DNA from 2 places in the Vibrio sp. 1978 genome. Region 1 is predicted to be linked to the other one. Evidence: predicted binding sites of a transcription regulator. Region 1 holds the regulator's gene; the other holds the start of a gene.
What was found. The regulator CRP, encoded in region 1, controls carbon source genes, mostly activating them, when cyclic AMP is high. The targets are predictions, from matches to a motif close to TGTGANNNNNNTCACA.
Positions count from the first base shown of each region.

Region 1 (16,559 bases):
CATGAAGCGCCATTGTTAAAGCCGACTCAATTACACGCGGCAGAGAGCGATGCAGCCGTTGAGCTAGCAAAAGACAACGCAGCAAACCGCGTATACCTAGAATCAGATGGCAAAGCACCAAACGGCCAAATCCCATACTACCCAGATTTTGCTAAAGATGCAGACCAAGATGGCTCTTCAGAGCAGCACATTCGCCTTGGTTCTCGAGTAGAAGGTCTTCAGGGTGTCGTGGCTTACAGCTACAACGAATACCGCCTGATTGCGACCAATGAAGTCGATAACACCAACTTTGTGACTTCAGGTGAAGGCTTCGATGTGGCTCGTAAAGATGCCCCAGCGATTGCGGACTCAGATTTGCGTATTGCAAGCTTCAACGTACTGAACTACTTCAACTCCGTGGCTGACAGTGGCCATGAAAACCCAACCGGACAAAACCGTGGTGCGACTAACCTAGATGAGTTCCTGATCCAACAAGCGAAAATCGTTGCGGCGATGAACAAGATGGACGCTGACATCATTGGTTTGATGGAAGTGGAAAACAACGGCTTTGGTGATGGCAGTGCTATCCAAAACTTAGTTGATGCCCTAAATGCTGAGATTGATGACGCTGAAGCTCATTACACGTATGTCGAAATCGAAGAGCAAGACAAATACCAAGACGAATACTTTGGCAGTGATGCGATCATGGTGGCGATTTTATATCGTGCTAACGCAGTAACGCCAAAAGACGCTGCAAAAGTGATCATCACGCCAGAGCAGCACATTGCAGAAAACACAATTACTCGTAAAGAGGGCACAGAAAGTAACCCTGCTTACGATAAGTACCAACGCCACAGTCTACTTCAGACCTTTACGGTGAAAGAGACGGGTGAAGATTTGTCTATTGTCGTAAACCACTTTAAGTCGAAAGGCTCTGAGTGTATTGAAGAGTGGATTGCTGGTGTAGAAGATTCTGAGCCAGCGGATCTGCAAGGCAACTGTAACAACTTCCGCGTTTCTGCTGCGCACGCAGTGGGTGAAGCGTTGAAAGAGGTGAAAGGCGATGTATTGCTCATGGGCGACCTCAATGCTTATGGCATGGAAGACCCACTTCTGACACTGACTGATTACTCGAAAGAGAAATACGGCCGTGACATTTATACTGCTGCTTACACAACCATTGGTGATGGTGAACTTCAAGTAGAGAAGACCAAAATTGAAAAAGGTTACGGTCTGCACAATTTAAACACGTTGCTGCACGGCACTGATACGTTTTCTTACACCTATTCGGGCGAGCTGGGTAATTTGGACCACGCATTGGCAAGCAGCAGCCTAGCGCAAAAAGTGGTAGCAATTGAAGATTGGCACATCAACTCACTAGAGAGTAACTTGTTCGAATACAGCAGCAAGTACACAGGTGATATGCCGAAGTACAAAGATGCGTTCTCTGCCTCTGACCACGATCCAGTGATCATCGCGATTGATTTACCAGATGATGACATCGATTTACCGAAAGCAGGTGACAACTTAGCCGTCGATGTCCGTTTACCACCAACGGCGGTTGTGGGCGATATTGTTACGGTGAACTTAACGCCATCCACACAAGCGGCTGCGGCAAGCAGCGATACGAAAGCTTACTCGGCTAGCCAAACTTTAGTTCAAGCTGATATTGATGCGCGTAGCGTGAATATTGAGTTTGAACAAACGCCAGAGCAAGGTAATTATCAGTTAGAAGAGAAAGTGACTGACTCGACAGGTAATATCGTGAAGTTTAGCTCTGTTCGTGATGTTTCAATGACGCAAACTGAAGCTGGAACAGAAGGGTCGAAGGATTCAGATGGTGGTTCGTTTGGTTTTGGTGCTCTATTTGCGCTGCTAGGTCTCGGCTTATTCCGTCGTCGCCGCTAAGCGAATTTACTTCCTGACAAACAGTTCCTAAATAACTGTAAAGACCAAAGGCCAGCCTATGCTGGCCTTTTTATTCAGCAAAAACTTGCCTTTCTTGCTTGGTATAGCAAAATACCGCCCTTGATTGTCACGAACGTGGCGATTCACTACGTAAGCATTGCCAAAACGGATTGGAGCAACCGACCCTTTATGTTGTTGATCATCGATAACTACGACTCTTTTACCTACAACCTTTACCAATACTTCTGCGAGCTTGGTGCAGACGTAAAGGTGGTGCGTAACGATGAAATCGATATCCAAGGCATTGAGGCGCTCAACCCAACTCATTTGGTGATCTCGCCAGGGCCATGTACGCCGAACGAAGCAGGTATTTCACTGAAAGCGATAGAACACTTCGCTGGTAAGCTTCCAATATTGGGTGTTTGCCTTGGCCATCAAGCGATAGCGCAAGTGTTTGGGGGTGAAGTGGTACGTGCACGACAAGTGATGCACGGTAAGACCTCACCGATTCGTCATAACGGTCGTAGTGTGTTTAAAAATCTGAATAACCCACTCACGGTAACCCGTTATCACTCTCTTGTGGTGAAAAACGGTACTTTACCCGACGTGTTTGAACTGACTGCATGGACAGAACTGCCGGACGGAAGCATGGATGAAATAATGGGTTACCAACATAAAGCCTTGCCAATTGATGCGGTGCAGTTCCACCCAGAATCAATCAAAACTGAGCAAGGTCACGAGTTGCTTGCGAACTTTTTAGCACGCAAAGCGATCTGATCGCGATCACTTTTCTTAACAAATCATTCATCTTTTTGCTGAGGTGAGCAGATTGCAAAACTATGCGATTCTCTCGAGTCTCTTTGTCTATTCATGTCTTTTTAAACCTTCTATCCCCTGTATTACATAACATTTATAAAAAATCACTTCTCTATTTTACTTTCTTGATGCATAAATAGTCATAAGCAGTGATTAATGGAAGTTGCTTTCGAGAACGAAAAGAATAAATCACTATTGAAATGGTTAATTAAATGTAAATACAATGCCGCAATAGCTTAAATGCAAAACATTATTTGCTGGCAAAGAGAGCCGGTTAAATTCGCTTATCTGCTACGCATGCGGTATCAAGAAGGAATGTGCAATGACAACGGAAATTAAAGTAGAGCGCGGTTTATTCGATGAGGTAATGGTACCTTGCTATAACCCGATGGAAATGATCCCTGTTAAAGGTAAAGGTTCACGTGTTTGGGATCAGGAAGGTAATGAATACATCGACTTTGCTGGTGGTATTGCAGTGAGCTGTCTTGGCCATTGTCATCCAGTAATGGTAAACGCACTAACAGAGCAAGCTAACAAGCTTTGGCACTTAAGTAACGTTATGACGAACGAACCAGCCCTTCGTCTGGCGAAAAAGCTAACAGAAGTGAGTTTTGCTGAGCGTGTGTTCTTTGCTAACTCTGGCGCAGAAGCAAACGAAGCCGCTTTGAAGCTGGCACGTCGTTATGCAGCAGACGTTCATGGTACTGAGAAATCTGAAATCATTGCATTCAAACAAGGTTTCCACGGTCGTACATTCTTTACCGTAACGGTTGGTGGCCAAGCGGCATACTCTGACGGCTTCGGTCCTAAGCCAGGCGACGTGACACACCTTCCTTACAACGATATCGAAGCTTTACAAGCACACATGTCTGATCGTACTTGTGCGGTCATGATGGAGCCATTACAAGGTGAAGGCGGCATCGTGCCACCAACGCCTGAGTTCGCTCAAGCGGTTCGCGAGCTGTGTGACAAACACAACGCCTTACTGATCTTCGATGAAGTGCAAACTGGTAATGGCCGAACAGGTAACTTCTACGCTTACCAAGGTTTAGGTATCACGCCAGATATTCTAAGTACTGCGAAATCACTTGGTGGCGGTTTCCCAATCGGTGCAATGCTAACGACAGCAAAATTGGCAGAGCACATGAAAGTGGGCACTCACGGTTCTACATATGGCGGTAACCCACTAGCGTGTGCGGTTGCAGAAGCGGTTGTAAATGAAGTCACTAAGCCAGAGGTGTTGGCTGGTGTACTAGAACGCGAAGCAATGTTCCGTGAAGGTCTAGAGAAGATCAACGCGAAGTACAACATCTTCTCAGAAGTGCGCGGTCAAGGCCTATTACTTGGCGCTGCACTAAATGAAGAATGGCAAGGCCGTGCGCGTGACGTGCTGGTTGCTGCAGGTAAACAAGGTCTCATGGTATTGGTTGCGGGTGCCAATGTCGTACGTTTCACACCATCACTCGTTATCACACAACAAGAAATTGAAGAAGGCTTGGCGAAACTGGATAAAGCGATCGCGACTTTAGTTTAAGCGCGATATCAGTTTAAACGTCAACGCAGACACCCCCGTCAAGGATCTCTGATGGGGGAATTGTTCCTACAATATAGTTAGGATCTTCTTGCATCTGGAGGGAGTATTGATGCTAGTAGTTCGCCCTATCGCGATGTCGGATTACGACGCACTGCACACTTGTGCGGTGGAGTCTGGTCACGGATTTACATCTCTACCGGTTAACGAAGAACTGTTAACCAATCGAATCAAACATTCAGAGTACAGCTTTGGTAAGCCAGATGTGGCAGAACCAGGCGATGAAGGCTACCTGATGGTTGGCTTTGACTCTGAAACGGGTGAGGTTGCGGGTACCACCGGAATCGAAGCATCTATCGGCTGGGATGTCCCATTTTACTCATATCACATTAGTAAAGTTGTGCACTCGTCGCCAAAGCTTGGCGTTAACAACGTCGTTAAACTGCTTACTTTTGGTAATAACTACACGGGTAACAGCGAAATTTGTACCTTGTTCTTGCGTGAGAAATTCCGCCAAGGTCTGAATGGTCGTCTAATGTCGAAGTGTCGTTTCCTAATGATGGCAGAGCACCCAGAGCGCTTCTCTGAAACGATCTTTGCGGAGATGCGTGGCGTTTCAGACGACGAGGGTAATTCACCATTCTGGCAATGGCTTCAAGAGCATTTCTTCTCTATCGATTTCACTCTTGCAGATTACCTGACAGGTATCGGCAAGAAAGGCTTTATCGCCGACTTGATGCCGAAACTGCCTATTTACATCAATCTGCTCAGCCCAGAAGCGCAAGCCGTGATTGGTCAAGTACATGACAACACGCGTCCAGCGCTGAAGCTGCTTGAGCGTGAAGGTTTTACCAACCGAGGCTACGTCGACATCTTCGACGGTGGCCCAACGGTTGAGTGTGATCTGCGTAATATTGAGTCGGTACGTCATTCATTCCGTGCGCAAGTCAAAATCTCTGAACATTCCAGCACACAAGACTTCTTGATGTGTAATTCATCTTTCGAGAACTTCCGTGCGACAGTCACTAAAGCGGCGTATGACGCAGAAACACAAAGCGTGATGATTGCACCAGACGTTGCGGATGCACTTTCGGTTGAAGAAGGGGATTTCGTTCGCCTTCTTCCGCAGTAACAGACGACAGAATTTAAGGATAGAAACAATGACACATTGGATTGCAGGTGAGTGGGTACAAGGTCAGGGTGAAGCATTTACGTCTCTGTCGCCGTACAACCAAGAAGTAATCTGGCAAGGCAAAGGTGCAACGGCAGAGCAGGTGAACCAGGCGGTATCTGCAGCGCGTGAAGCGTTTATTGACTGGAAAAAGCGTCCATTTGCAGAGCGTGAGGCGATCGTGTTGGCTTTTGCTGAGAAAGTAAAAGAGAACAGCGAAAAAATCGCTGAAGTGATTGCCAAAGAAACCGGCAAGCCAATCTGGGAAACACGTACCGAAGCGGCAGCGATGGCAGGAAAAATTGCGATTTCTATTCGCGCTTATCATGACCGCACTGGTGAGGCGAGCCGTGAAGCAGCAGGCAACCAAATCGTATTGCGCCACCGCCCATTGGGCGTGATGGCGGTGTTTGGTCCTTACAACTTCCCAGGCCACCTACCAAATGGTCACATTGTGCCTGCGCTATTGGCTGGTAACACGGTAGTCTTCAAACCGTCTGAGCAAACGCCATGGACGGGTGAATTGGCAATGAAGCTATGGGAAGAAGCCGGTCTGCCGAAAGGCGTGATTAACCTTGTCCAAGGCGCGAAAGAAACTGGTATCGCCCTCGCTGACGCAAAAGGCATTGATGGCGTACTGTTTACGGGTAGCGCGAATACGGGGCATGTATTACACCGTCAATTTGCGGGTCAACCAGGCAAGATGCTCGCACTAGAAATGGGTGGTAATAACCCGATGGTGATCTCTGATAAATATGGTGATTTGGATGCCACGGTTTACACCATCATCCAGTCAGCGTTTATCAGTGCTGGGCAGCGTTGTACGTGTGCTCGTCGTTTGTATGTGCCATTGGGTGAAAAAGGCGATGCGCTTATCACCAAGCTCGTTGAAGCGACACGCAATATTCGCGTAGACCAACCATTTGCAGAACCTGCGCCATTTATGGGACCGCAAATTTCGGTCGTGGCAGCCAAGTTTATTCTTGATGCACAAGCTAATCTACAGTCTCTTGGCGGTGAAAGCTTGATTGAAGCGAAAGCAGGAGAGGCGGCGTTTGTTTCTCCTGGCATCATTGATGTAACGAACATTGCTGAGTTACCAGATGAAGAATACTTCGGCCCACTTCTGCAAGTGGTGCGTTACGAAGGGTTAGACAAAGCCGTGGCGCTAGCAAACGATACGCGCTTTGGCTTATCTGCTGGTTTGGTCTCAACCGACGACCAAGAATGGGAATACTTCGTTGACCACATTCGTGCAGGTATCGTGAACCGTAACCGCCAGCTCACTGGTGCAAGCGGTGATGCGCCATTTGGTGGTCCGGGGGCGTCGGGTAACTTGCGCCCAAGCGCTTACTACGCAGCAGATTACTGTGCGTACCCAATGGCATCAATGGAAGGTCAAGAGACTGTCTTGCCTGCAACATTGAGTCCAGGTGTAGCGCTATAAGTTTTAATAATAGAGTCGCAACTATGCATTGCGGCTCACCTTGCCGGCGCATCATTTAGGTATGGGTTGTAGTGATCGTTGGCAGAACACGAAAAGTGAGCAAAGACTCGGAAAAGCGTGTTGACTGACTGGCATTTACCGTCACAGGTTGATGGTTGCTCGTTCATTATTCTGGACAACTTTTGTTGTGAACGAGCAGCCAACTTCCGCTTACCTTTAAACTCTACATCTCGTAACAAGGAGTCGTTATGACGCCCGATGTGTTATTTGAATCGCTATGGCAAGATTACATTCAACGTCTTTGCCCTTCGGCGGCTAAAGTGCATCAGCTGCTTCAAGAAGATGAGCCTCTGATTAATGATCATATAGCTTTACGTACCTTCAATATCGCGCCTCTTGGTATTGAAACTCTAGCTAAGCCATTTGTAGCTATTGGTTACAAGGCGTGTGGTGATTACGTTTTCGAAAGCAAAAAGCTGGTTGCTAAGCACTATGAGCACCCAGATCCGAAGCAACCTAAAGTATTTATTAGTGAGCTAAAAGTTGAAGAGTGCTCGCCTGAGCTACAAGAGATTGTGAAAAATTTGGTGGCACAAGTCGATGCTGACAAGCTGAACGATAGCGCATTCTTACATGGTGGACGCTTGTGGGATTTAAGCTTTGCTGATTACCAAACGTTGGCTAAAGAAAGTGAGTACGCATCTTGGCTTGCGGCGCATGGTTACGGAGCAAACCACTTCACGGTGAGCGTTAACCAACTCAATGAATATGAAGAAGTGAAGCAGGTAAACGATCATCTGCGTACCGCTGGGTTTACCATTAATGAAAATGGTGGTGAAGTGAAGGGCACTCCTGAGGTGTTGCTAGAGCAGTCATCGACCATGGCAGATAAAGTAGCGGTTCGTTTTAGCGAAGGCACTGAAATTATCCCTGGCGGGTTTTATGAATTTGCTAAGCGCTATCCGATGGAAAATGGTGATTTGTACCCAGGTTTCGTGGCCGCTTCAGCTGACAAAATCTTTGAAAGTACGAATGGCTAAGTTTTAGGGTTAACCTGTTAAGCTTACTCATTAGTGTTCGCTGCACCCTATCTTATTTGGTCATGAGTAAATAAAAAGCCACCAATGTTGCCATTGGTGGCTTTTATAATTTTGTTCGTGTCACTCTAGTTTGAGATTAACGAGTACCGTAAACCACGATGGTTTTACCGTGAGCAGAGATTAGGTTCTGCTCTTCTAGCATCTTCAAAATACGACCTACTGTCTCACGAGAACAGCCAACAATTTGACCGATTTCTTGACGAGTGATCTTGATTTGCATGCCGTCTGGGTGAGTCATTGCGTCTGGTTGTTTTGCAAGGTTCAGAAGCGTCTGAGCGATACGACCAGTTACGTCTAGGAACGCCAGGTCACCCACTTTTTGGCTAGTTACTTGAAGACGACGAGCCATCTGCGCAGAAAGACGCATTAGGATGTCTGGGTTTACTTGGATAAGCTGACGGAACTTCTTGAAAGAAATTTCAGCAACTTCACAAGGAGATTTAGCACGAACCCAAGCTGTGCGCTCTTGGTCTTCCTCGAATAGACCAAGTTCACCAATAAAGTCTCCTTGGTTTAGGTAAGAAAGGATCATCTCCTTACCTTCTTCGTCTTTGATAAGAACCGCAACAGAACCTTTAACGATGTAGTACAAAGTTTCTGCCTTTTCGCCCGCGTGAATTAGCGTGCTCTTTGAAGGGTACTTATGAATATGACAGTGTGAAAGAAACCACTCTAATGTTGGGTCGGTTTGAGGTTTACCTAGAACCATAATATCTCACTTCCTCTGCAGGGTACGCTTGCGCTATCCATATTTTAGCTAAGCCTGAATTAGGCCTACTAGAATAAGAGCACTTTTTATATGCTGCAAGCTCTCTTGTGTTTCGGTAAGAAATAGTATCCTTTTTCGAAAACGATTTCTTGATTTTAATCGTGCCATGATTGAGATTTTGTAAGCAAAACTGTGCACATGATCACGGTATGAAAAGTAAACATCTTCGCAGGCAGGTTTTTAGCCAATTTTCCCTGTTTCGATGAGCTGTTGTAGGATAGGCCGAACTATGAGCTCCATTGCAAAGCTCATCTTACCGCCGGGTACGACAATCGTGTTGTGGCGTGACATGAATGAGCCATCAATCATGGCCAGCAGATATGGGAAGTCGACATTCTTGATACCGCGTAGGCGAATCACCACAAAACTCTCATCCAAACTAGGGATGCCTTTTGCATTAAGTGGGTTGGAAGTATCAACGGTCGGTACGCGCTGGAAGTTGATGTGAGTACGAGAAAACTGCGGAGTGATATAGTTGAGGTAATCGTCCATGGATCGCACGATTGAGTCCATTACCGCTTCACGCGAATGGCCGCGATCGCGAGTGTCACGTACGAATTTTTGTATCCACTCTAAGTTCACAATCGGCACCATGCCGATTAAGAAATCCACATGTTGAGCAACATTAACATCGCCATCGACCACGCCACCATGTAACCCTTCATAAAACAGAACGTCGCTGTTTTCGGGTAAGTCTTGCCACGGTGTAAACGTGCCTGGCATTTGATTGTAGGGAACCGCTTCGTCAAACGTGTGCAGATAACGGCGCACGCTGCCAGTGCCGTCATGCCCGAACTTACGGAAAAACTCTTCTAATCCCGGGAAGTCATTAGCTTGTGGGCCAAAGTAGCTAATGTGTCGACCTTGCTCGCGGGCTTTGCGGATTTCGATGTCCATTTCTGGGCGAGTAAAGCGATGGAAGCTATCGCCTTCAACCCATGCGGGTTTAACGTTCATCATATTGAACATTTTACGGAAGGCTTCAGATGTAGTGGTCGTGCCGGCACCGGACGAACCAGTAACCGCAATAATTGGGTGTTTAGCTGACATGACAAACCTTGTCGAAAATTACTTACCTGTAATGTGCAGTAGAGTTACTACTGCACGGTCGATATCCCACTATAGCACGTAACAATACCTTGTCATCGAGTGGGATACGGTAAAATGTGAAGGGTCTAAAATTTTGTTTTATGCTGAATATCGACGGTTTCGTGTAGCTCAGAGAACACGATAACCGCTTCACCTTTTTCCAATTGAGCTTTAACTTGATCAATTTTGTCATGCAAAGAAACCTCGACGGTTCCGTAATCCGTTCCTTCGCGTAAGACGAATTCACGAATTAAGTTTTCCAATGTTTCCGGCGCAATGTCTTGCCATGGAATGATCATAAATACCTCTAACTTTTATGATGAGCGGCTAGTTTACTGCGTTCGTTGCTTGGATACAGCAGAAAGGTAATCTGCGGCGATACTTTCGTAATACGCGGGCAGCGCTTCCTCCAACCAAAACTTAGGTTTTAACGCCGTTCCTGTCAGGAAGCCAACATGGCCACCGTGCTCAAAGAGACGGTAATCAATATTATCTGGCAGAACAAACTTCGGTATCACATCATCGGTCATGAACGGATCGTCTTTGGCATGGATGATCAGTGTGGGTAGCGTGATTTGCTGTAGTTTACTTAAGCCAGAGCATTGGTCGTAATAATCTTGTGCGTCTTTAAAGCCATGCAATGGTGCGGTAATCAAATCATCGAATTCATACAGCCGTGTGACACGTTTGATTGAGTTGTAGGACAGCGCCAGCTCGCCATGCAGTAGATGATGCTTTTGTAACGCGTTACGTTTCAGTGAAGAAAGCAGATAACGGCGATACACTTTTGAAAAGCCTTGTTCTATACGGTTCGCACACGCCGCTAGGTCTAAAGGCGCTGAGATAATAGTCGCTGCATTCAAAATAGGGTGGTCTTTATATTGGGCTAAATAATTCGCCAACATGTTACCGCCAAGAGAAATACCAACCGCAACCTTGGGGTTATCAGGAAAGCGTTGCTCAAGGTGCTCTAAGAAGTGGAGGGCGTCAGTCACTTCACCAGAATGATAGGCGCGAGCTTTCTTGTTTGGCTTACCGCTACAACCGCGGAAATGCATCATCACCGACAGCCATCCAGATTGAGCAAATGCATTCATTAGCCCATTGGCATAAGGGCTATAGAAGCACCCCTCTAATCCATGAAATAAAACAAAAATCGGCTTTTTTTGTGCAGGCTCTTGGGTTGGGTCCTCGCTCCACGCGAGATCGAGAAAGTCGCCATCGGATGTATCGAGGGTTTGCCAAATCGGCGTAAACAACGCTTTTTTGCGAATAAAACGCGGCAAAAGCGTTTGGAGATGCGGGTTTTTGATCCCGGCGGCTGCGAAAAATTGTGTCATACCTAACTGCTCTTATGCGGTCCTTCGGTGTCCGTTGAAGAACTTATTAATATAATCCTTTATAAAGATTATAGGTATTCTACAGATTTATGGGCGTTTTGGTGGTTGAATGTTTGGCACCGGAATAGCAAAGGCTTGCTGCAAATGTTCCCCACCGAGTTGACGACAGTATCTCAACGTCAGTGGGTCATCATCATTTTTGAGTAGTGCAAGTGAGTTAATGCAGTCCACCAAATCCGCTTGTTGCTGCTTTTCTAGTTGCAGCTCAAACTGCAAGGTCTCACGATACAAAGCGTCATTGACTTGAGACTTAAGGTGGCGACGAAGGTCGCGAAAGGAGTGAAGTAAAGTTTCGCTCCTACCTAGACAGTCTTGCACCAAGGGCCAGTCTTTTTCTTGGAAAATGAGTTGCTGCTCATCGAGCCATCTGAGCAGCAGGAGTAGGTTCACGTTGCCGTGATAATTGTTCTGCAATGATAAACACGCTTCTTTCACTTCTCGCACACCATAAAACTGCAGACTGAACTGCCAAAGGTGTTCTAGGGTGAGTGTGTATTCAGCGTGTTGATTACTCATTGATTAAACTCTAGCTCCATCTGCTCCAGTTCTTCCTGAGCAGACATCCATTCCATTTCAATTTCTTCGAGCTCAGCTTTACTGGAAGCTTGAAGTGCCAGTACTTGGTTAAGTTTAGCTTTATTTTCGGCCGCATACAGTGAGTTGTCCGCCAATTGTTCTTCAGCTTCGGCCAGTGCAGCACCTAACTTATCCATTTTATTTTCTAGTTGTGTCAGCGTTTTGCGAATTGGCGCTGTCTGTTTTCGAAACTCTGCATCGCGACGTTTTTGCTCTTTCTTCGCAGCTGCGCTGTTGGCCGTATCTTTGCTTGGCTGCGCAGCCTGCGCTTCTTTGCGTTCCGCTCTTTGTTGTTCGGTTAACCATTTATAATAGTCATTTAAATCACCGTCGAACGGAGCAACTTGTCTATCATGCACTAAATACAAGTCATCGGTCGTAGCGCGCAGTAAATAGCGGTCGTGCGAAACAATCACCATCGCACCTTCGAATGTTTGCAGTGCCATCGTAAGTGCTTGGCGCATGTCCAAGTCTAAGTGGTTGGTCGGTTCATCAAGTAGCAACAGGTTTGGCTTTTGCCACACAATTAAAGCCAATACCAAACGGGCTTTTTCGCCACCAGAAAACGGCGCAACTTTTTCTAGTGCTTTGTCACCTTGGAAGCCAAAGCTACCTAGGTAATCACGTAGCTGCTGTTCGGTTTGATCGGGTGCGATTTGCATCATGTGTTGCAGCGGCGTTTCTTCAGGATGAAGCGTTTCTAACTGGTGCTGAGCGAAGTAACCAATTTTCACGCCTTGTGAGTAAGTTAGGTCACCACCTTGCGCGTTAAGTTCACCAGAGAGCAGCTTGATTAAGGTCGATTTACCCGCACCATTACGGCCGAGTAGACCAATACGACTGCCAGGAACCAAGTTTAAGCGGATCTTCTCTAAGATGAGGTTGTCACCGTAACCTGCAGATACTTCATCCATCATCATGATTGGGTTTGGCAGCGCAGCTGGCTCACGGAATTGAAAGCTAAATGGGTTATCGAATTGAGCTGGCAGTACTTTTTCCATGCGCTCCAAAGCTTTGATACGGCTTTGGGCTTGGCGTGCTTTTGATGCTTTGTAACGGAAGCGGTCGATGTAGCTTTGCATGTGCGACATCTGCTTCTGTTGCTTTTCAAACATCGCTTGTTGCAACACCATCTTTTGTGCGCGTTGGTTTTCGAATGACGAGTAGTTACCCGTGTATTCGTTCAGCTGCTGATTCTCGATGTGAATGATGCGACCAACAATTGGATCAAGGAAGTCTCGGTCGTGCGAGATCAGAATCAGCGTGCCAGGGTAGTTTTGTAGCCAACGCTCTAACCACATTACCGCGTCCAAATCCAAGTGGTTGGTTGGTTCGTCGAGTAGCAGTAGATCAGAACGACACAATAGCGCTTGAGCCAAGTTAAGACGCATACGCCAACCACCCGAGAATTGGGTCAAACTCCAACTCATTTGCTCTTGGCTGAACCCTAAACCATCGAGCAGTTCTGCCGCGCGAGCGCGAATGCTGTAACCACCAATGGTTTCAATTTTACCGTGTATCTCGGCAACTAGGGTTCCGTTGTCTTGTGTTTCTGCTTCAGCTAACTGCTTTTCGAGAGCGCGGTACTCGCGATCACCATCAATGACGTATTCCAGTGCAGTGCGCTCTAGCGCAGGCGTTTCCTGTGCGACCCAGGCCAGCTCCCAGTGTTGAGGTTGGCTAAATGAGCCAGCATCAATTGACAGTTCATCTTTCAGTAGGGCAAACAGCGTTGATTTACCGCAGCCGTTTTTGCCCACAAGACCGACTTTATCGCCAGGGTGAATAGTCGCAGAAGCTTGGTCTAAAAGAGGTTTACCGCCACGCAGTAACTGAATATCAGAGAAGGTAATCATAAAGTTTTCATTCACTTTGCGCAGTGCGCGTTGCTTGGTTACATAGCGAAGTGGTTTCAATCGTTTTTAAAGCCACTTGGGTATATATCTAGCGGTGAATAGTAGGGGTATTGGCCGGAAAAGTCGATTGATTCGCTTTAATTGCATTATGCTGTACAAAAAAGTATAACAATTTGATAACGGATAAAAATAACCACAAGGACGACCATTTGGCTGTTGCACCGTCTATTCTCCCAAAAGTTCTGGTCATTTATGCTCATCCAGAGCCACATAACTCGATTGCCAATCAAGTGATGATAAAAAAAGCTCAGTCGCTTGATCACGTCACTGTGCACGATCTTTACGGTGTTTACCCTGATTTCTTTATTGATGTGAATTACGAACATGAGTTGTTGCTCGCTCACGATGTGATTGTATTTCACCACCCACTTTATATGTATTCATGTCCAGCCCTATTAAAAGAGTGGCTAGACCGAGTGTTAGGTAAAGGCTTTGCGTTTGGCGGAGGTGCGGCGCTAGAAGGAAAATACTGGCGCAGTGTCATTACAACAGGTGGTAAAGAAGAAGCCTTCAGCGCGAAGGGGTACAACAAATACCCACTTGAGCAAATCTTGCAACCGTTTGAACTGACGGCAGCCCTATGCCAAATGCACTGGATTGAACCTCTGGTGTTGTATTGGTCAAGAAATGTTTCGGATATTGAACGCTACGAACATGCTGAGTTATACCGTGGATGGCTGAGTAACCCACTTGAAAACTGGCAAGCGGCAGATCGAGGAGGTCAGTATGGCGATCACCAGTGAGTTTCTTCAAAGCAGTGTGGTCTTTCTTTCGGCTGCGGTTATTGCGGTGCCGATTGCTCAGCGCCTTGGGCTTGGCTCGGTTTTAGGTTATTTACTCGCTGGTGTGTTGATTGGCCCATGGGGGCTTGGCTTAATTAGCGACGTTGATGCCATTTTGCATTTTGCCGAGCTTGGGGTTGTGTTGTTACTGTTTTTGATAGGGCTGGAATTAAACCCTAAAAAATTGTGGCAGATGCGAGGGCCGATTTTAGGTTTAGGCGGTGCGCAGGTTGTGGTCACGACCGCCGTGATTGGTAGTGTCGTCAGTATGTTTGGCGTAAGCATGCAAGTGAGTTTAGTGATCGGGATGGGGTTGGCGCTGTCCTCGACGGCGATTGCGCTTAAAGTCATTGAAGAGCAAGGGCTTAATGGTACCGAAACGGGGCAATCTGGTTTTGCGGTGCTGCTCTTTCAAGATATTGCAGTGATCCCGATGCTGGCGATGTTGCCCTTGCTAGCAGGCGGGCATAGTGGTGGAAGTTGGTTGGATGTCTTCACTATTTTAGGCAGCGTGGTAGCACTGTTGATTGGTGGTCACTTTTTACTACGTCCGCTATTTCGTTTTGTCGTGATGAGCGGCGTTCGTGAGCTCTTTACCGTTGCTGCACTTTTAGTTGTGCTTGGCATTTCGGTCGTGATGCAAAAGCTCGGCCTTTCGATGGCATTGGGGACTTTTTTAGCAGGCGTTTTGCTGGCAGAGAGTGAGTATCGCCATGAGTTGGAAATCGCTATCGAGCCATTTAAAGGTCTGTTGTTGGGGTTATTCTTTATTGCGGTGGGCATGGCGGTAAACTTGGGGTTATTGGCATTACATCCTTTAGAGATTCTCGGTGCGGTGGTGGCTTTGGTCGTGGTTAAGGGTTTGGTTTTGTATGCATTGGCGAGAGCTGCCCGTGTCGGAGCCAAAGCGAGAAGCCGTATGGCTGCAATTTTGAGCCAAGGCGGTGAGTTTGCCTTTGTCATATTTACCGCGGCGAGCCAAGAGGGCATTTTGTCCAAAGAGCAAGTGGCGTTTCTGTTGGTGGTGGTCAGTCTATCCATGGTGACGACTCCTCTTTTGCTGATGGGACAAAAGAAGTGGTTTGCTCATACCCTGAATCAAGAAGAAGAGGGCATGACCACGAAAGTCGTGGATCGCCGACCACGCGTTATCATTGCAGGCTTTGGACGTTTCGGTCAGATCGTCGGACGTTTAATGTATGCCAATAAAATCAAAGTGACAGTATTAGAAAGTGATGCCAGCCAAATCCACCTATTACGTAAGTATGGTTACAAAGTGTTTTATGGCGATGCTACACAAATTGACCTATTGAGGGCTGCTGGCGCTGATAAAGCGGAAGCATTGATTATTTGTACTGATTCACCTGATGAGGTGATGGCCATCGTGGACATTTGTCGCGTGCACTTCCCGAAACTTAAGTTGTTAGCCCGAGCAAGAAGCCGTGTCGAGGCTTACCAGTTAATGAGTCATGGTGTAGAGAATTACTCTCGTGAAACATTTCTAGGGGCACTAGATCTCGGTCGCCAAGCGCTCGTAGAACTGGGTATGCATCCTTATCAAGCAAAGCGGGCAGAAGCACATTTTCGCAAGTTAGATAATGCTATGCTTAAGGACTTATTGCCTCAACACAATGAAGATAAGAAATTAGCTCAAAGAGCGAAAGAGGCCCGCAAAGAGCTAGAAGAAATATTTGGTCGTGAAATGGAGAGCGACCATCAGTCACCTAATCATTGGAAGTAGTACTTGAGCCAAGACTCAAGCTAAGGAAATAGCGTGAAAATCAAGAAACGTTTTATTGCCGGCGCTAGCTGCCCAAATTGCAGCCAGCAAGATACCCTGCGCTGGTGGATTGAAAATAACATCGAATTAGTTGAGTGTGTCGAGTGTGAGTTTACAGAGCAGCGCAAACCACAATCTGTAGAGAAAAATAAACACTCAGATCAGGAAATGATCGGAATTTTTAAGCCGGAGTAATTGAACTTCGATAATTGATCCCCATAATACACCCAGATATCTCAGTACTTAACCCCATTCAGGTTAAGTCAATTAATCTCCCTGGAGTTAGTATGAAAAT
Region 1 covers NZ_JAWPOP010000035.1:23,340-39,898, forward strand. Annotated here, with positions in the region: gene R8N49_RS22510 (ExeM/NucH family extracellular endonuclease) at 1-1,887, shown strand, start outside; gene R8N49_RS22515 (aminodeoxychorismate/anthranilate synthase component II) at 2,077-2,664, shown strand; gene R8N49_RS22520 (aspartate aminotransferase family protein) at 3,026-4,237, shown strand; gene astA (arginine N-succinyltransferase) at 4,347-5,366, shown strand; gene astD (succinylglutamate-semialdehyde dehydrogenase) at 5,395-6,852, shown strand; gene R8N49_RS22535 (DUF1338 domain-containing protein) at 7,101-7,892, shown strand; gene crp (cAMP-activated global transcriptional regulator CRP) at 8,029-8,661, opposite strand; gene R8N49_RS22545 (phosphoribulokinase) at 8,902-9,771, opposite strand; gene R8N49_RS22550 (YheU family protein) at 9,897-10,109, opposite strand; gene R8N49_RS22555 (hydrolase) at 10,143-11,150, opposite strand; gene R8N49_RS22560 (TIGR02444 family protein) at 11,238-11,726, opposite strand; gene R8N49_RS22565 (ABC transporter ATP-binding protein) at 11,723-13,642, opposite strand; gene kefG (glutathione-regulated potassium-efflux system ancillary protein KefG) at 13,852-14,445, shown strand; gene kefB (glutathione-regulated potassium-efflux system protein KefB) at 14,429-16,225, shown strand; gene R8N49_RS22580 (YheV family putative zinc ribbon protein) at 16,259-16,459, shown strand; gene slyD (peptidylprolyl isomerase) at 16,552-16,559, shown strand, end outside.

Region 2 (16,559 bases), on a different contig from region 1:
TGGCGAATCTGTAGAGCAATTTACTCGTGACGTCGGTATGCGTGGCGGTGTGCTAGACCAACATAATAATTACCTCAATGCTCGCGCCGCTTTGTATAACAATATCGCCAACCTAGCAAATAAAGTGGATTCAACCATGGCGATTCTTGAGCAATTTACGACAACCGCAACAGATAAGCTCAATGAATCATTGGCAGATGCAGGTGACATATATTCGGCCGGTGTAACGAAAGCCATCATCATTGGCGTCATTGTCGTTTTACTCGCGACAGCGATTGGCTACCACATCGCACAAAGCGTTCGCGAGCCGTTGACTCGTATTCTAAAAGTGTTAGAAGGCCTGACTGAAGGTGATATGACACAGCGTATCGATATTCGCTATAACAACGAATTCAGCCGTGTGAGTGGACACATTAACTCACTCGCCGACAACCTTCACGAGATCTTGGTGAAACTCAACGAAGCGTCAGAAAACCTATCGTCAACCGCGACAACCAACGAACGCACCTCTTCGCAAGCACAAATTAAATTGAGCTCTCAACGCGAACAAACGGCAAACGTCGCTACCGCGATGACAGAAATGTCTCATTCAGTGCAGGAAGTCGCGCAAAGTGCGCAAGGCTCGCTAGAAATGGTGCAACGCGTCGAATCTGCCTCTGAAGAAGGCAGAAATGTTATGAGCAGTAACATCTCAACCATTAATCAACTAGAAACACGTTTGAACGAATCGGTCTCCGCAGTTTCTGAGCTACAAAAGATGAGTGGTCAAATTGGGTCTATCCTTGATGTGATCCGCAACATTGCGGAGCAAACCAACCTACTGGCATTGAACGCGGCAATTGAAGCGGCTCGCGCTGGTGAACAAGGTCGCGGCTTCGCGGTAGTGGCAGATGAAGTACGAGTACTCGCATCAAGAACGACTCAATCAACCACTGAAATTGAATCCATGATCAGTAATCTGCAATCTAGCTCACAATCGGCAAACCAAGTCATACAAAGCTGTATGAGCGATATGGAGATGTCGGTTGAGCAAGCGTCAAAAGCGAACAGCTCAATGGAAGAGATCCAGGCGCTAATCATTGAGATCAGCCAAATGAGTACGCACATTTCACAAGCAGCAGCAGAGCAAAGTGAAACATCAACAGACATTGCTCGCAGCATCGAAGATATCAACAGCATCGCCGATGAAAGTTTCCAAGCCATGTCGAGTATCGCACAAACCAGTGAATCACTGACCCACTTGGCTCATCAGCAAAATGAATTGGTCCACCGCTTTAAGTTATAAATACTTTATAATTAAGAGCATTAATTAGTGCAATCAACTGTATAAGGGCGACTTTTTGTTAAGTCGCCCTTGTTTTTTGTCGGCCATGTCTACATATGATTAATAAGGCCAGCTCATCCCCTTGCACAACTCTTTTCGAGCGGCCTCATAAAAAGGAAAATCTATGGCTGTTCATGTTGGTATTATCGACCAAGACCCAGTGAGATTGGTCACTCCTCTATTAGATAATCGTACGCTAAGCACACATATCGTCTTCATCGGAGACAAGAGCCAGTTAGATATATTTGACCGACTGAGTGCCGTTTTAGCTCAACGAGAAATTACTTCTGAATTTTTTGAAATTCCATCCGCTGTTAATACATCTCTGATCAAACAAGCAATTCAAAAACTGGCAAAAGACCTTCATGAACGCGGCGAAGATGTAAAATTGAACGCGAGCTGTGGTCTTCGTCATCGCTTGTTGTCGGTGTACGAAGTTTTCCGTACCTATCGCTGGCCAATTTTTGTGGTTGAGCCTAGTAGCGATAAGCTTTGTTGGTTATACCCTGATGGCAAAGAAGATACCCAAGTCGAAGATCACATTACGATTGCAGATTACCTCACTATCTTTGGTGCACGCGGCGAGTTTCACCACGTTGATTTACCACCTCTTCTTGATAAAAAATTGTATGAACTTGGTGAACGATGGGCCTCAAATGCGCTTGAGCTTGGGCCAGGTCTAGCAACACTTAACTACCTTGCAACCACATGCCGCAAAGAACAAAAGCTTGATGTCGAGCTCTCCGAAAAACAGCAGGGCTACCGTGAGCTCAACATGTTGCTTTCAGATTTAGTAGAAGCAGAAATCGCCACCTATGAGAATGGCGTTTTAACGTTTGCAGATGAAGATGCTCGACGCTTTTCAAACGGTGAGTGGTTAGAAACTTTGGTTCACAGCACCGTGAAGCAAATCCAAGACACCATGCCGACGATCCAAGATCGATCGTTAAATGTTCAGGTTTATCGTAAACTTGGTGAAAGTGAAGTACGCAATGAGTTAGATGTCGCAACAGTTGTAAACAACAAGCTGCACATCATCGAGTGCAAAACCAAAGGCATGAGAGATGACGGCGACGATACTTTATATAAGTTAGAATCGCTTCGCGATCTATTAGGTGGCTTGCAAGCGCGCGCAATGTTGGTGAGCTTCCGTCCTCTTCGTCACAATGACATTACTCGTGCTGAAGACTTAGGGCTAGCCCTGATTGGCCCTGATGAGCTTAAAGATTTAAGAACGCACTTAACGGCTTGGTTTAAAGACGCGGGCGGTTCAGACGAGATATAGTGCCATTAAGAAAAGCTAAAATTCACAACGATAAAAAGCAGCATTAATGCTGCTTTTTTTATACCTAAATTTTAGCTGTACGCATTTCTATAAGTAGAAAAAAACCAGAGGTTAGCCTCTGGTTTTTTCTGTTTGTTTAAATGCCAACTATAGAGGCTTAAAGCATTTTACGCGCTGCTTCTACAACCACTTTAATTGAACGCGCTTCCGTTTCTTTCAGAGTTGAATGATCTGGAATCTCTTTTTGTGTACGGTTGATGATAACACCAGCCACACAACCCGCTTTTAAACCAGAGCTCGCACACATTGTTAGCAGTGTTGCAGACTCCATCTCGAAGTTAAGTACGCCCATGTCTTGCCATTCTTGCATAGAGCCTTGGAAACGCTTAACAACACGACCAGAGAACGTATCGTAACGTTCTTGACCAGGGTAGAACGTGTCGCTTGATGCAGTCACACCCATGTGAACTGTAGCGCCAGACTCTTCTACCGCTGCTTTCATTGCGGTTGCTACTTCAAAGTCAGCAACTGCTGGGAATTCCATAGGAGCAAAGTGTAGGCTCGCACCGTCAAGACGAACTGACCCCGTCGTTACGATCATGTCACCCACGTTTACATGTGGTTGAATTGCACCCGTTGTACCAACACGTAGGAAAGTACGAACACCAAGCTGTGCCAATTCCTCAACTGCGATAGAGGTAGAAGGACCACCAATACCTGTAGAACAAACCACAACAGGTTTACCGTCTAGCTCTGCACGGTATAGCGTGTATTCACGATGGCTTGCTAGAAATACTGGATTTTCCATTTGTTCTGCGATTTTTTGAACACGCGCTGGGTCACCAGGAATGATCGCTAGAGTCGCACCATTAAGATCAGCTTCAGTAACACCTAAATGGAATACAGCTTGAGACATAAGTCGCTCCTTATTGTGGCTTATTTTATGAACAATAAGCTCATTAATCAGTTATTGGGTACAGATGCACTGTAGCGAACCTTTCACCAACATAGAGTGATCACAATCACAATGACAAAATGTAATGAAAATGAAATTTCAAACAAAACTGGTATTGATCACACTTTAAGGGGCGTTAGATCATTTTGTTGCATAGCAATGCGTGATTTCAAGGACGAGAAAAACGTCTGATCGCATCAGGTGAATACGGTTAAAAAAAGCCCGGTACACGAATGCCTCGGGCTATTAATGAGTGGGATTAATGGTTAGGTCAGTTATTTGATCTGCTTGGACTCAAAACGAAGTAATCTCAACGCATTCAATGTCACCAGTGCTGTTGCACCACTGTCGGCTAATACAGCAACCCACAACCCAGTAACACCAAGTAAACTTGTCACTAAGAATACACCTTTCAAACCTAGCGCTAACGCGACATTCTGACGAATGTTACTTAGCGTCGCACGCGACAGTTCTATCATGGCAGGTAGCTCAATCAAACGGTTGTGTGTTAACGCCGCATCAGCAGTCTCGAGCGCAACATCCGTACCGCCTCCCATCGCAATGCCGATACTCGAAGCTTTCATGGCTGGAGCATCATTGATACCGTCTCCCACCATAGCAACGGTATGTTGTTGTGATAGCTTCTCGACGTAATGCACCTTGTCTGCAGGTAACAAACTCGCTTTATAATCCAAGCCTATTCTATTTGCCATTGCTTCTGCACTTCTCGGGTTGTCACCCGTTAGCATCACCGACGTGACCCCAAGTTCCTTCAACATTGCGATGGCTTGCTGGGCATCTGAGCGCAATGTATCTTGCCATGCGATCACGCCAATGACCTCGTCATCGAAACGCACAATGACAACCGTTTTACCTTGTTGTTCCAACGTAACCACTTGCTCTTTGGCTTCTTGAGAAAGTGGAAAGTCTGCCTTTGAAGGCGTGACCACTTGGACCATTTTTCCATCGACGTAACCTGTGACACCAGAGCCTACTTGCGCGGTTTTATCCAACGCTTCAGGAATAGTAAGCCCCTGCTCTTGCACTTTGGTAACTAAAGAAACCGCTAGAGGATGACTTGAACCAACCTCGATTGACGCAGTTAGGCTAAGTAACTTGTCTTCATCCATATCAAAAGCAAAGACATCAGTCACTTCTGGTTTACCTTGCGTCAGTGTCCCAGTTTTATCAAATGCGACAGACTCAACCTTGCCAAGCAACTCAAGCGCCGCACCACCTTTGATCAATGCGCCCCGCTTAGCAGCTGCCGCCAAGCCAGAAGTGATCGCCGCAGGCGTTGAAATGACTAATGCACATGGACAAGCAATCAACAGCAGGGCGAGTCCTCGATAGATCCACGTTTCCCACGGTTGGGCAAATAGTAATGGCGGCGTAACGATAACCATCAGAGACACCAGCATCATTAGCGGCGTATACCAACGGCTAAATTTATCAAGAAAGCGTTCTAATGGTGCCTTACGAGATTCGGCTTCTTCAATCAAATGAAGAATTCGGTCTATCGCATTCTCGCCCTGACGGGAAGTCACCTGTAAGCGAACCACTTTATCGACAACCACAGCCCCGGCCATCACTTTGCCACCGGTTTGATGTTCAACGGGAACAGATTCTCCCGTTAACGCACTTTCGTCAAAACTCGCAAGCGCATCTTGCAAAACACCGTCGGCAGGCAAACGACCTCCAGGTGCGACTTCTATGATATCCCCTGGTTTAAGCTGAGCAGCTGGTACTTCTTTACGCTCTCCATCAATAATTAAAATTGAATTTTCTGGGACTAAGTCCATTAACGCCTGGACACCGCTTCGCGCGCGAGATGATGCATATGCTTCTAACTTTTCACCAATAAGGAAAAGCAATAACACCATTGCGGCTTCGGCGGTTTCACCTAAATATAAAGCGCCGAGCGCCGCTACACTCATTAACGTTTCAATCGCAAAAGGCGTACCGCTACGCGCCAACTTAAATGCTTTGAGCGCGATTGGGTATAAACCAAGTAAACACGTCAAAGTGAATAACCAAGCGCTTATTTGAGGGTCGATCTTAGAAATTACTGCCGCAGTAGCCATTGCACCAGCAATCGAGAGAATTTGGATGTTGTCTCTTATGACGCCAAGCCAGCCTTTCTTTGTAGTGCTTGGTTTTGGAGCATCAAGTGAAGAGAGCGGGAAACCCGTTTTTTGGGCTGTCTGCTCTATCGTAGCTATCAGCTCTAGACCATCAAAATCGACGACCAGTTTTTCTGTTGCAAACAAAACCTTGGCTTGGCTGACGCCTTGTAAAGACGTAATGGCTTTCTCAAGCTTTTGCGCACAAGATGGGCAATCCATACCTGACACAAGCCAAGCGTTCCGAACGGAGGAATTACTCTCCCTTGTGGGATCGTCTTCCTCGCCTGTGTCAACGCTGCAGCCTCCTCCACTACAGCAAGAGCTTTCAGAAACATCAACACTGGCCTGAGAGATATTGAGCGAAGATTTTACTGGCGCACAGCATGACTCGCTTGCACCAAGCGGCACCGCAGTTTTGATTTTGCTAGATTGGCAACCTTGATGTTTTGTACACATAATTTTTTCCTTATTGGTATCGGTGATTTACCTATTGCTAAGGATAAACCTTAGAGTAAGCTCCAAGGTCAAGATAAATTTGTACAGTTCGGCGATAGAAAATAAAAAAGACGCCGAAGCGTCTTTCCAAACCAGTTTAAAAGCAATATTCCGTAAAGTTTAAACAGAGAGGTTAAACGGGATGCTTAAAGCACTCATTTAATGTCATTCCTATGGCACGCAGCACGTCTCTTCTTGTGATAACACCAACCAACTTACCTTTGCCATCCACCACTGGATACATTTTCGGCTTTCCAACTTTCATCATGTCAGCCAGTTCAATTACTGACATTTCTGGAGAAACAGATAAGACATCATCATGCATACACTCTTGTACCGTATGTGTATCTTGGCAGTGATAACTTGCTTTCACCAACTTATCTAATAAGTCTTGCTCCGATAAAAACCCAACCACTTTTTCATTTTCATCAATGACAGGGCCACCTAGTGTGACACTTTGCATTACTTTGTTTAAAGCTGCCGAAAGTGACATATCTTTCGTGAAAGTCACCGCTTGCAACGTCATGTAATCTTTTACTTTTAATGAATGCATTCTTATCTCCTTAAGGGCATTTTATTGCGGCCTTTAGATAAGTGTCGCCTAATTTCCTGATTTTACTAAATGGAAAGGAGTAATTTTATTTATAGGCACAGCCTATTGAACTAAAACAAAATTAACTCACCGAACAACATTCACTGTATTTCGTTAAACGCAAGATTCAGCCAGGCTGATTTTTCTAGGCAATAAATACAACAAAGCCAGTCAAATTGACTGGCTTTGTTATTAAGTAATTGTTGCGTTAGCTATGTTGGCGGCGCATGTTGTCTAAAATAATGCCAGTCGCCATCGCGACATTCAGTGATTCGGCACCGCCAAACGCCGGAATCGTGATTTTATCTGTCACGAATTTTGCTGCGGCTTCGCGCACACCATGAGATTCGCTGCCCATCAACAAAATACCTTCAGCAGCGAAATCCGTTTTATGAACGCTCTCTCCTTCCAAAAACGCGCCATATACTGGCAATTTGGCGTGTTCCAAGTAACTTGGCAAATCCACCAAACTCACTTGTACGCGGCCAAAGCTGCCCATGGTCGCACTGATCGTTTTAGGATTATAAGGATCAGCACAATCTGTACTCGCAATAATGTGCTTGATGCCATACCAGTCTGCAACACGAATAATCGTACCTAGATTACCAGGGTCGGATACACCATCTAGCGCAATCATCAAGCCTTTCGCTTGAGGCTCTTTTACACTCGGAATTTCAACCACAGCAATGGCCGCATTATTGCTCACAAGCGTGCTCGCTTTGGTCAATTCATCAAGCGATGCTTCAACACAATCAAAACGATTTAGCGTACCAGCATTTTGTTCGAGAAATGCCGCTGTTGCAAAAACCTGCTTCACCTTCAATGAACTACTTGCTAGCTCTAGTACGTTCTTTTCACCCTGAACTAGGAATAAGCCATGCGCTTTACGCTGTTTCTTTTGACCTAAAGCACGAAGCAGTTTTAATTGGTTTTTTGAAATCATTAAAGTATCCCAGGTGAAAATGGTTATTCGGCGAGCGTACCCTAAACAATCTTCACGACAGTTCGGTATCAAGCGGATGAGATTATAAATTATACCTAAATAACCTCAAGAAGCTTGATCATCAGAAGACGTTGAACACCAAGCGTAGCCAAAATAAAAGGAGGCTCAAAAACGAAAAAAGCCCTGCGATAACGCAGGGCTTTCAAAGGGTGGGACCCCAGCCACATCCCGGCACACAAGTCACACGCTGCGGCTGCTTCCTTCCGGACCTGACCGAGTTCACGAGCTATTGTTGCGAGAGGACCAGAGCCCCATAATTCTTTTCGAGAGGTCTTGCCTCAATCGATGGGGCGATTATTCAGTATCAGCTCTCATAATGCAAGAGCAAAAACCTTGAATTTCATCATTTCATTACCGTTTGAACAAAACTCGATCAATTCATTCCTTTATGATGAAACCGTGCAGTCACGATAAGAGGAGTCGTGCCGTGAGGACTGCTTACTCATGTACATGTCTTCATCAGCCAAATGCATCGCTTGCTCTAAGCTCATGTGCCGTTCCCTTTTTGCAGAGAAACCAATAGAGATACTTATAGACTCCAAATCACTACATAATTTGCCTTTCACATCGATTCTACTGAGCTCTCTCATTGCTCTAGTTAACTCGGCTTGCGTAGGATAACCCAGTAATATGAACTCATCCCCTCCAATTCGATAACATCTTCCCGACCAGACATAATGAATTTTTAGCGCCAGTAGTTGTAAAACTTCGTCCCCAGCGCGATGACCATAAGTGTCATTGATTCGTTTGAAATGATTAATGTCTAAGTAAAGTATGGATAGATCTTTGTTTACTCCTTTTCGATACTTTACTTGCAACGCACGACGATTCCTTAACCCTGTTAAGTTGTCAGTGTTCGATTGACGGTAAAGATAAAGCGAAACACAAATAGCAAACAATAATACAAAGATAAACACAGCTTGTGTTTGCGTCGCTAATCGAATCTCATATTCAAGTGCGGTACGCCAATCTGGGCGTACATCGTACTGAGCAATGATCTTATCAACTTCTAACATCGCTATCGCTCGACTGAAGAAAGGCGCAAGCATGGCTCCTTTTTCATTCGCGACCAATCCAACAGAGAGTTGTGACTCATAAAACTCGCCAATAGCGGTATCCTGCTCTATCGGAACCAATTCACTGAGACGTAAAAAATGATTGAGCATCGCCGTATCCATCGGAATGTAATCGACTTCTTCATTTAGTAGCCCCTGAATGAGCTCTTGTTGGGTACGATAACGTTTGAGTTCTTTTAGCGGTAACAGTTGCGTCATCATTTGATCGAAAAAGTCATCCTTAACTACGCCAATCCGCTCAGATATCAACTGTGAAACATGAGAGTATGTGCTCGGTTTGTAACCTAAACGCTTGACCATCACCGATGCTGGCGCGTAATGGGGCTTTGGAAAGTAGCTAAATGCGCGCCGCTCACGGCTGACCGTTAACGGCGCCAAAATTTCGAAATTACCTTGGATAAACTCATGGTACATAGAACCCCAGCTTTCACCAGGCTCACTAATGATCAAGCAGTTTAAAGCCAAGATCTCACAGCTTCTCAGGACTACATCAGCCGTCATCCCTTCGACACTACCATCTGCGTTGTATACAACATATGGAAAGATAGATTCGAGCTTAATCCGTATTGGTTCATTAAAATCAAGGGGTAATAAACGAATAGAATCACGCAACGCTGCTCGCCTTAATTCAAATTGATACTGGGAAATTTCTTCGCGAAGCTGCTTTTGCACCGCTTCCCCGTGAATAAACGTAGCGAACGTGTCCAACTCTTCAAGATGATGATCTTTTTTACTGATGATGGATACGGGCTTTATCGAAATCTGATCATTGAGCATCTTGGCGTCAAACCCCTCCATCAGCATCGGCTTGAGCTGGTTAATGGCATCGACAACGCCATCCACAGCACCTGAACGTAGCAGTGTTACTGCTTGTTCGTGACCTTGATAAGAGATCTGTTCTAGCTCAGGGTAGTGTTGTTTAAGTAATTGGGCATAAACTGTATCTTTGGGGACGCCAACACGCGAAATGTCACTCAACGTCGAATCTTTTAAACCAAAGAGGTAGGTATATTCGATATTTGTTGGGCGGGAATAACTAAAACGTTGAGCACGTTCTTGTGTGTAAGTGATATTCGCAGCAAAGTCCGCTTCCCCATTCGCTACTGAATTTAGAATGGCATCAAAGCTGGAGTAGTTCACGTATTGAACGGTAAAGCCAAACTCCTTTGAAGCAGCATTGAAAAGAACACGAGTGACGACATCATCCGCTTCAGTCGCGACTTTATAATGAGCAATTAAAGGGGCTTCGGCTTTTACATTCAAACTCAAGAGGCAACATGCAAAAAGCAACAGTGTTCGAGCAAAAGTTGTCATGACAAACTTATCTTAAATCAACCACTTATATTGTGGTTATTATTATTGGAAGTGTAGTAAATATGAAATGAAGAACATATACTAATCTCCATTTTGTTCCACAACCAATTCGATACTCTGCCGCACATGTCACTTTTTACCTGACTAAAAACTCATAATTCAGCCTGTTCATCGCTACTACGTAAAATATAGTCAGTCATCCAAGCCGTCCCTAACAAACAGATCCAAACCACGAAAACAGGGTTTGGCACATCCGTGGTCGGGCTGACGACTAAAGCGGCAAAACCCACAGTCGGCAATGTCCAACATAATAATTTGCTCCAACGAATGGTATGTTGAAGCTTCGCAAGTGCTTCCATTGACGCTAACATTCCCGTCAAACTTAACGCCATAAGAACGGCGTACGGTAGGCCTGCAATCCACAATGGGAGCAACAAAAACAACGGCCACCAGCTGTGTTTATTGGATGGCGTCCAATGCGCAGCCGACCACCACATCGCCATAACCGCAATGGTTTGAACCACTGTAACCCAAGCAGAACCATCCAGCTTACCGCCTTGCTGTGTGACCATAAGACCAACTTGCAGTGTAAGTACAATAAGACCAGCGGTGAGCAACACACCTAAAGAGCTTCTACGAGAAAATACCACCATTAAAAGTGGGAAAAGGATCAAAACACCAACCGACAAAGCAATTGGCTGCATTGAGAGTGTCGCACCAAAAGCCATCATCGCGCCCAGCAATACTAAGCCAGCGAACCCACCTTGTGGCAGAACCCACAGCGCGGGGATCATAAGTGCAAGAACGGGAATGTCACCCTCGCTCAAACTCATCGCCCGAACACAGACAACAGCGAGTAAGGTCGTAACGAAAAATTGAAGTGTCGATAAAATCATAGCGCCTCCTGGCTTCCCCACCTACTTGGTAACTCAACGGCAAAAACTGGGATTGAAAGTCGTTGAGAGGGTCTAGATTCAAGCTTAGCTTGCGTTTGCTTCATGCTGTTTAAGGCTCATCAACCAACGACACTAAAGAACAGAAAATGTAATTCTTCAAAGTGAGTCGCTGGCAACACAAGGGTTAAGAACCGTTAGCAATATACAAGTCCAATGGTTTACCATTCCTTAGTAACCCAAAATAGACACTTTTGAGTATGGACCAATTTTTAGCGCAAATCTTTGCTGTAATTCACCAAATTCCAAAAGGAAAAGTCTCCACCTATGGGGAAATTGCCAAAATGGCCGGTTATCCGGGCTATGCGAGACATGTTGGTAAAGCACTGGGCAACTTACCAGAAGGCAGTAAACTCCCCTGGTTTAGAGTGGTAAATAGCCAAGGAAAAATATCTTTAAAAGGCAGAGACTTAGAGCGACAAAAAAAGAAATTAGAAGCAGAAGGGATTGAAGTATCGGAAGTTGGCAAAACTTCACTTAAAAAATACAAATGGCAGCCTTAAGCTGCCATTTTTTGTTCTCAGTACGTCGTATTAACGTGTTCCAACTAGACGAATATCTAATTGGTGAGTTTGTGCTTCATCTGTAATAACACCGTTATGTGTGTCGCTGATAAAACGCAGCTTTCCATCTACCTCAATGCGAGCACGAACGCTGTAACGATGGTTTGGTTTGATTTCATTGCTGTCGTAACTCAACTCAAAAGAAAGAGGAACTTGCTTACCTTCTGTTTCGAATGTCTGTTTCGCCAACACTTTTGCTGGCGCATCCGCCAAGGACACATCTTCTAACGCAATAGTAACCACTGCGTTTGGTGGCAAGGCAATCCGCTCGCGATAAGCCACTGTACCTGTAATCGTCTTCATTGACGCTTCTGTAGATTCCATTTCTGTATTTTGAGAAGTTTGGCAACCCACTAACGCAGCCCCAAAGAGTAGAGAAGTAACAAGTAGTAGTGTTTTTTTCATATATTCCTCGAAAAGAGCATTAAACCGAGGCAATTATAGGTGTGGAATATAAAACTGTCTGCTTCCTGTCACTTTATTTGACAATAGTTTGACTGAGTTAGAATTTATCAAACAATTGATTTTGTTTCATAATTGGAACAATACTATTTCTAAGTTACTCAATAGTTCTTAACTATGCCACTTCACAAGAGTGAGGCTGTTGAGGTAACTTGGAATGAAAGACAACGGTGAGGAGACACAATGAGTAAACCACTACGAGAATTGCTCAGCCTACTACAACTCGAAAAATTAGAAGAAGGCTTGTTTCGTGGCCAAAGTGAAAACCTAGGTTTGCCTCAAGTTTATGGCGGTCAAGTAATTGGGCAAGCGCTTTCTGCTGCGCGCTACACCGTTGAAGAAACACGCACGGTACACTCCTTCCATAGCTATTTTTTGTACCCTGGCGATCCAGAAAAACCTATTATTTATGATGTAGAAAATCTGAGAGATGGCCGTAGCTTTAGCACTAGACGCGTAAAAGCAATTCAAAATGGACGCCCTATTTTTTACCTAACCGCATCCTACCATGGCGATCAACCTGGGTTTGATCATCAAAAAGAAATGCCAGATATCCCTGGTCCAGAAAACTTTGCCTCAGAGAGTGAGCTCGCAAGCCATATTGCAGAATTTCTACCCAAACGCTTACGCAAAACATTTTGCGGGGAAAAGCCAATCGAAACTCGCCCCGTTACGGTTATCAACCCTTTGAAGCCCAAAAAAGCAGAACCCAAACAGTACCTTTGGATTCGTGCTAATGGTGAAATGCCAGAGAATCAGCTAATTCACCAGTACCTTCTGGCCTACGCATCCGATTGGGGATTCCTTGTGACAGCAATGCATCCACATGAAGTCTCATTAATGACGCCTAACTTTCAAGTGGCCACCATTGACCACTCTATCTGGTTCCATCGTCCGTTTAAGATGGATGAATGGCTTCTATATGCGATAGAGAGCCCAACGGCGAGCAATACTCGTGGGTTGGTCCGTGGCGAAATATACAACCAGCAAGGTCACTTAGTGGCGACCGCCGTGCAAGAAGGGGTGATGCGCTACACGAAATAGCTCGTGTTCGCCAGACGAAAAAAGGAGTGCTGTTCCGCACTCCTTTTTTAAGGGGTATCAAACGATGATTAATTTGGTTGATACTTCATGTTAATAACCGACCATTCGTAAAGTGATTTCGGGTAACCATATTCGCCTTTCCCGTAAATGACATTTGGGTCGGCATAGAATCCACCTTTATTCGTTGCTAAAAATTCACGAACCCCACGACGGTAAGTAATCACAGGTGCTACTAACTCATACTCTACCTTTTCCATCTTCGAGTCATCAATTATTAAGAACCGAGTCATACGAATCGTGCTGCCGTTGGTGCAGTACCCTGGGTCATCATAGTCAATTGCTTCAAAAGGCTTGAGATCATCTTCGAACAGCTCTGATGTACATCCATCAAATCGAGCTAAGTGTACCCACGCTCCTTTTATTAGAGTTTGGTCATCGTTACCCACCGGCTTGAATGCAAGTAGTGCAATCTTACCTTTGCCGTATAATTTCAATTCTTCGTCCGTTGGCTCTCGCACTGAACGAACGTTCATCAAACCAAACTCACTTTCTTCTAAGTTAGAAAACTCACGTGCATTTAGCGTGCTAAACAATACTGTTTGTTCAGTTTCAAGCAATGTATATTGATCCGCAACACCTTCATCTGCAAAGCTTAGATACAGCTGGACTTTCTTACTTTCCAACGCTTTGTAATCTCGAGATTCTCCTTCCGAAACGTCGAGAGAAATCCAACGTCTTTTTACTGGTGGGAGGTCAAGTAACGTCAGCTCTTCCTTATCAACATCTAATGAAGCGACTCCTTTAATTGTTGAGCTGGATATTTGATAGCTGCGGTTTCCTATTGGTGTACCAAAGTCTAGCTTAACCTTTTTAAATGGTTCAAATTCCACCTTCATTGTAGAAGCACTTAAACCAGGGTGATTCGCTTTGTTAATAGTGCCATTTACGACGATTGTTTTAGCTTTGTAGTTGCGCCCAGTAAGAGTAACCTCTAATTGGTACGTGCCTGCATGCAGGATTTTCAAACGCCCTGTATCAGGAGAAACTAGCTCGACCACAGGGTCTTTTTGGTTAATAAGACGGTAACTTGCCTTCGCAGTCCCACCACTCATCACTGGTGAGATAACACTACCAGCGGAGAATTCTACCGTTGGGTAAGTAACCGATACAGGGTTTGTGCCTTGTTTAATCGTGACCGAGAAACTACTTTCACCCGGATCCACTTTGTCGTCCCCCGCATCCGAAACAATAATTTTTGTGCTACCCGCGTTAAGAATTTGCATGGCACCCGTTTGGCTGTTTAAGGAAACCACATCTGTTGCAGCGTTGTCTGCAAATCGGTACGTAACTTCTCCAACCGTACCAGAGATTTTCGGCGCAACAAATGTTTGGCCAACCTTCCAAATCTCTTCCACATCGGATTGAACTTCAATTCGGCTCGGCGCACTCAAAATTGTCACATAGACTTTTTGATCAGGACCAACAGTATAATTCGCGCTCTCTTTTCTGCGCACAGTTAGCGTCGCTTTACCCGCTTTATACACATGGAGACGTCCTTCACTAAAACCACCGACAACATCTGGTGCGGTGTTATCTACAATCTCAATTTGCTCGTCAGCACTCAAACCAAAATCACGGTGAAGATCAAAACTGTATTTGTTGCTGTACACAACGTCATAATCGTGCGTTGCCATCGGTTGGCCTTCAGCCTTTGCAACTTTAATGACGACATTAAATTGAATAGGTTGGTAGAACTCCCCACCATCGTCTTCAAACTTAAGGCCGTACTCACCCGCAGTCACTACCTCCAACTTGCCGTCAGTCATTCGTAAGCCATTAGGTAAGCTGCTAACTAGATTTACGTTACCTTTTTGCCCTTTAAACGCCAGAGGGATTGAAAGATTTGGTTGATAGGTAAGCGGCATTTCAATGTCTTTTATAACGGGATGAGGCGCGCGATTAACTTCAAGATCAAAACGAGTTTTGCTTGCAGGATAATTACGCATATCATGCTCGTAAATTTCCACTTCAGCAGCACCAACACCTTTGATCAGTAATGCTTCACCATTTTCTGTTTTAGCAACAACGTCTTCACCACGAATGATTCTCAGCTCATAGTCACCGTAGGCGTTCGTCACCTTAGGGAAAATTCGTCCACCTTCCTCATAAGTTGTGACGATATCCGCTGCGCTGATTTCTTGACGCTTGCCTTGTTTTACATCCACAAAAAATTGCGCTGTTTGCTGTTTATCCAGAAACGCGTCGCTGTAAGTTGCTGTCGCTTCAACCGTTAATTGCCCAACATTATGAACAAGAAGCAAACCCGTTTCAGGGTCTAGCAACTCGGCCACCTTGCTGTCTGGTACGCTATTTATAATTTTGTAAGAAATACGTTGCGTTTGAGCTTTATCTAAACGCACTGGTTCTAACGTCAACCCTTCTCGATACTCGTCTTCAAGCAAAGCGAACTGTAATTGCCCCGGAGCTACTGCATGCAGTTTAACCGTAGCGCGAACTTGTTTCGGCAAGTAAAAGTCGTTACCTGAATCAGTAATCAGCACCGATGCCTGACCAACTGAACCTAATGAATATACCGAACCGTTCTCATCAACACGAATCAAGTTATGACCACTTTCTACCTCATAACTCAGTTCGCCTTTTTGGCCACGGACGATCAACGCTTTTCCTTCTGACTCAATCGCATTGAAATTCAGATCACTCACTGAAAGTTCAGTATTGATGCCTCGCTCTACAGTGACAGAAAATCTTGCTTCAGAAGATTCATAAGCAGAGCTACTATCTGTAGCAAGAATCGTCGCCGTTCCTGGGCGCAGAATTTGTAGTATTCCTGAGTCATTAATTTTCACGACATTTGGCGGATTAGAGTCAATGACTTGGTAAGATACCGACCCATGTACATTGCTCAGTTTTGCTTCAGTAACCGTTCCCACTCCTTCAAACTTCAACACCGTGTCTTCCACTTTTAATTGCGGACGGTTCTGCTTTGTTACCGTAGTTGGTGTCTTCGTATTGTTCGGCTTAGAGTCTCCCCCACCGCCACAGCCAGCGAGTAAAGCTGCGAGAAAAAGCAAATAGTAATTTCTGTTCATTTTTAGTAATACTTTGTTACATACAAGATGGGGCGATAATAATACGATGTTTTATTAATCACTATCCCCATTTTTGAGTACTTTATTACTTAAGTAATTGCTACTGTATTAATCCTAAAAACAAATACTCAAAAATAGCGACCAAATTACATGAAAACACAAAAAGCAAACGTTTAAATCAAACTCTTCCATTAATTTAGTAAAAATTAATATTCAATAAAATAAAACATGAAAAAGAAAGAGAAAAAATTGCGTTA
Region 2 covers NZ_JAWPOP010000025.1:7,717-24,275, reverse strand. Annotated here, with positions in the region: gene R8N49_RS19705 (methyl-accepting chemotaxis protein) at 1-1,285, shown strand, start outside; gene R8N49_RS19700 (DUF1887 family protein) at 1,449-2,609, shown strand; gene udp (uridine phosphorylase) at 2,767-3,525, opposite strand; gene R8N49_RS19690 (zinc/cadmium/mercury/lead-transporting ATPase) at 3,840-6,146, opposite strand; gene R8N49_RS19685 (CBS domain-containing protein) at 6,319-6,738, opposite strand; gene R8N49_RS19680 (RNA methyltransferase) at 6,986-7,720, opposite strand; RNA gene ffs (signal recognition particle sRNA small type) at 7,933-8,029, opposite strand; gene R8N49_RS19670 (GGDEF domain-containing protein) at 8,167-10,170, opposite strand; gene R8N49_RS19665 (hypothetical protein) at 10,323-11,066, opposite strand; gene R8N49_RS19660 (DNA base-flipping protein) at 11,324-11,626, shown strand; gene R8N49_RS19655 (YbaY family lipoprotein) at 11,657-12,091, opposite strand; gene tesB (acyl-CoA thioesterase II) at 12,332-13,192, shown strand; gene R8N49_RS19645 (cadherin repeat domain-containing protein) at 13,261-16,302, opposite strand.
Region 2: the regulator CRP is predicted to act here: its motif matches at 3,621-3,636, upstream of udp (uridine phosphorylase).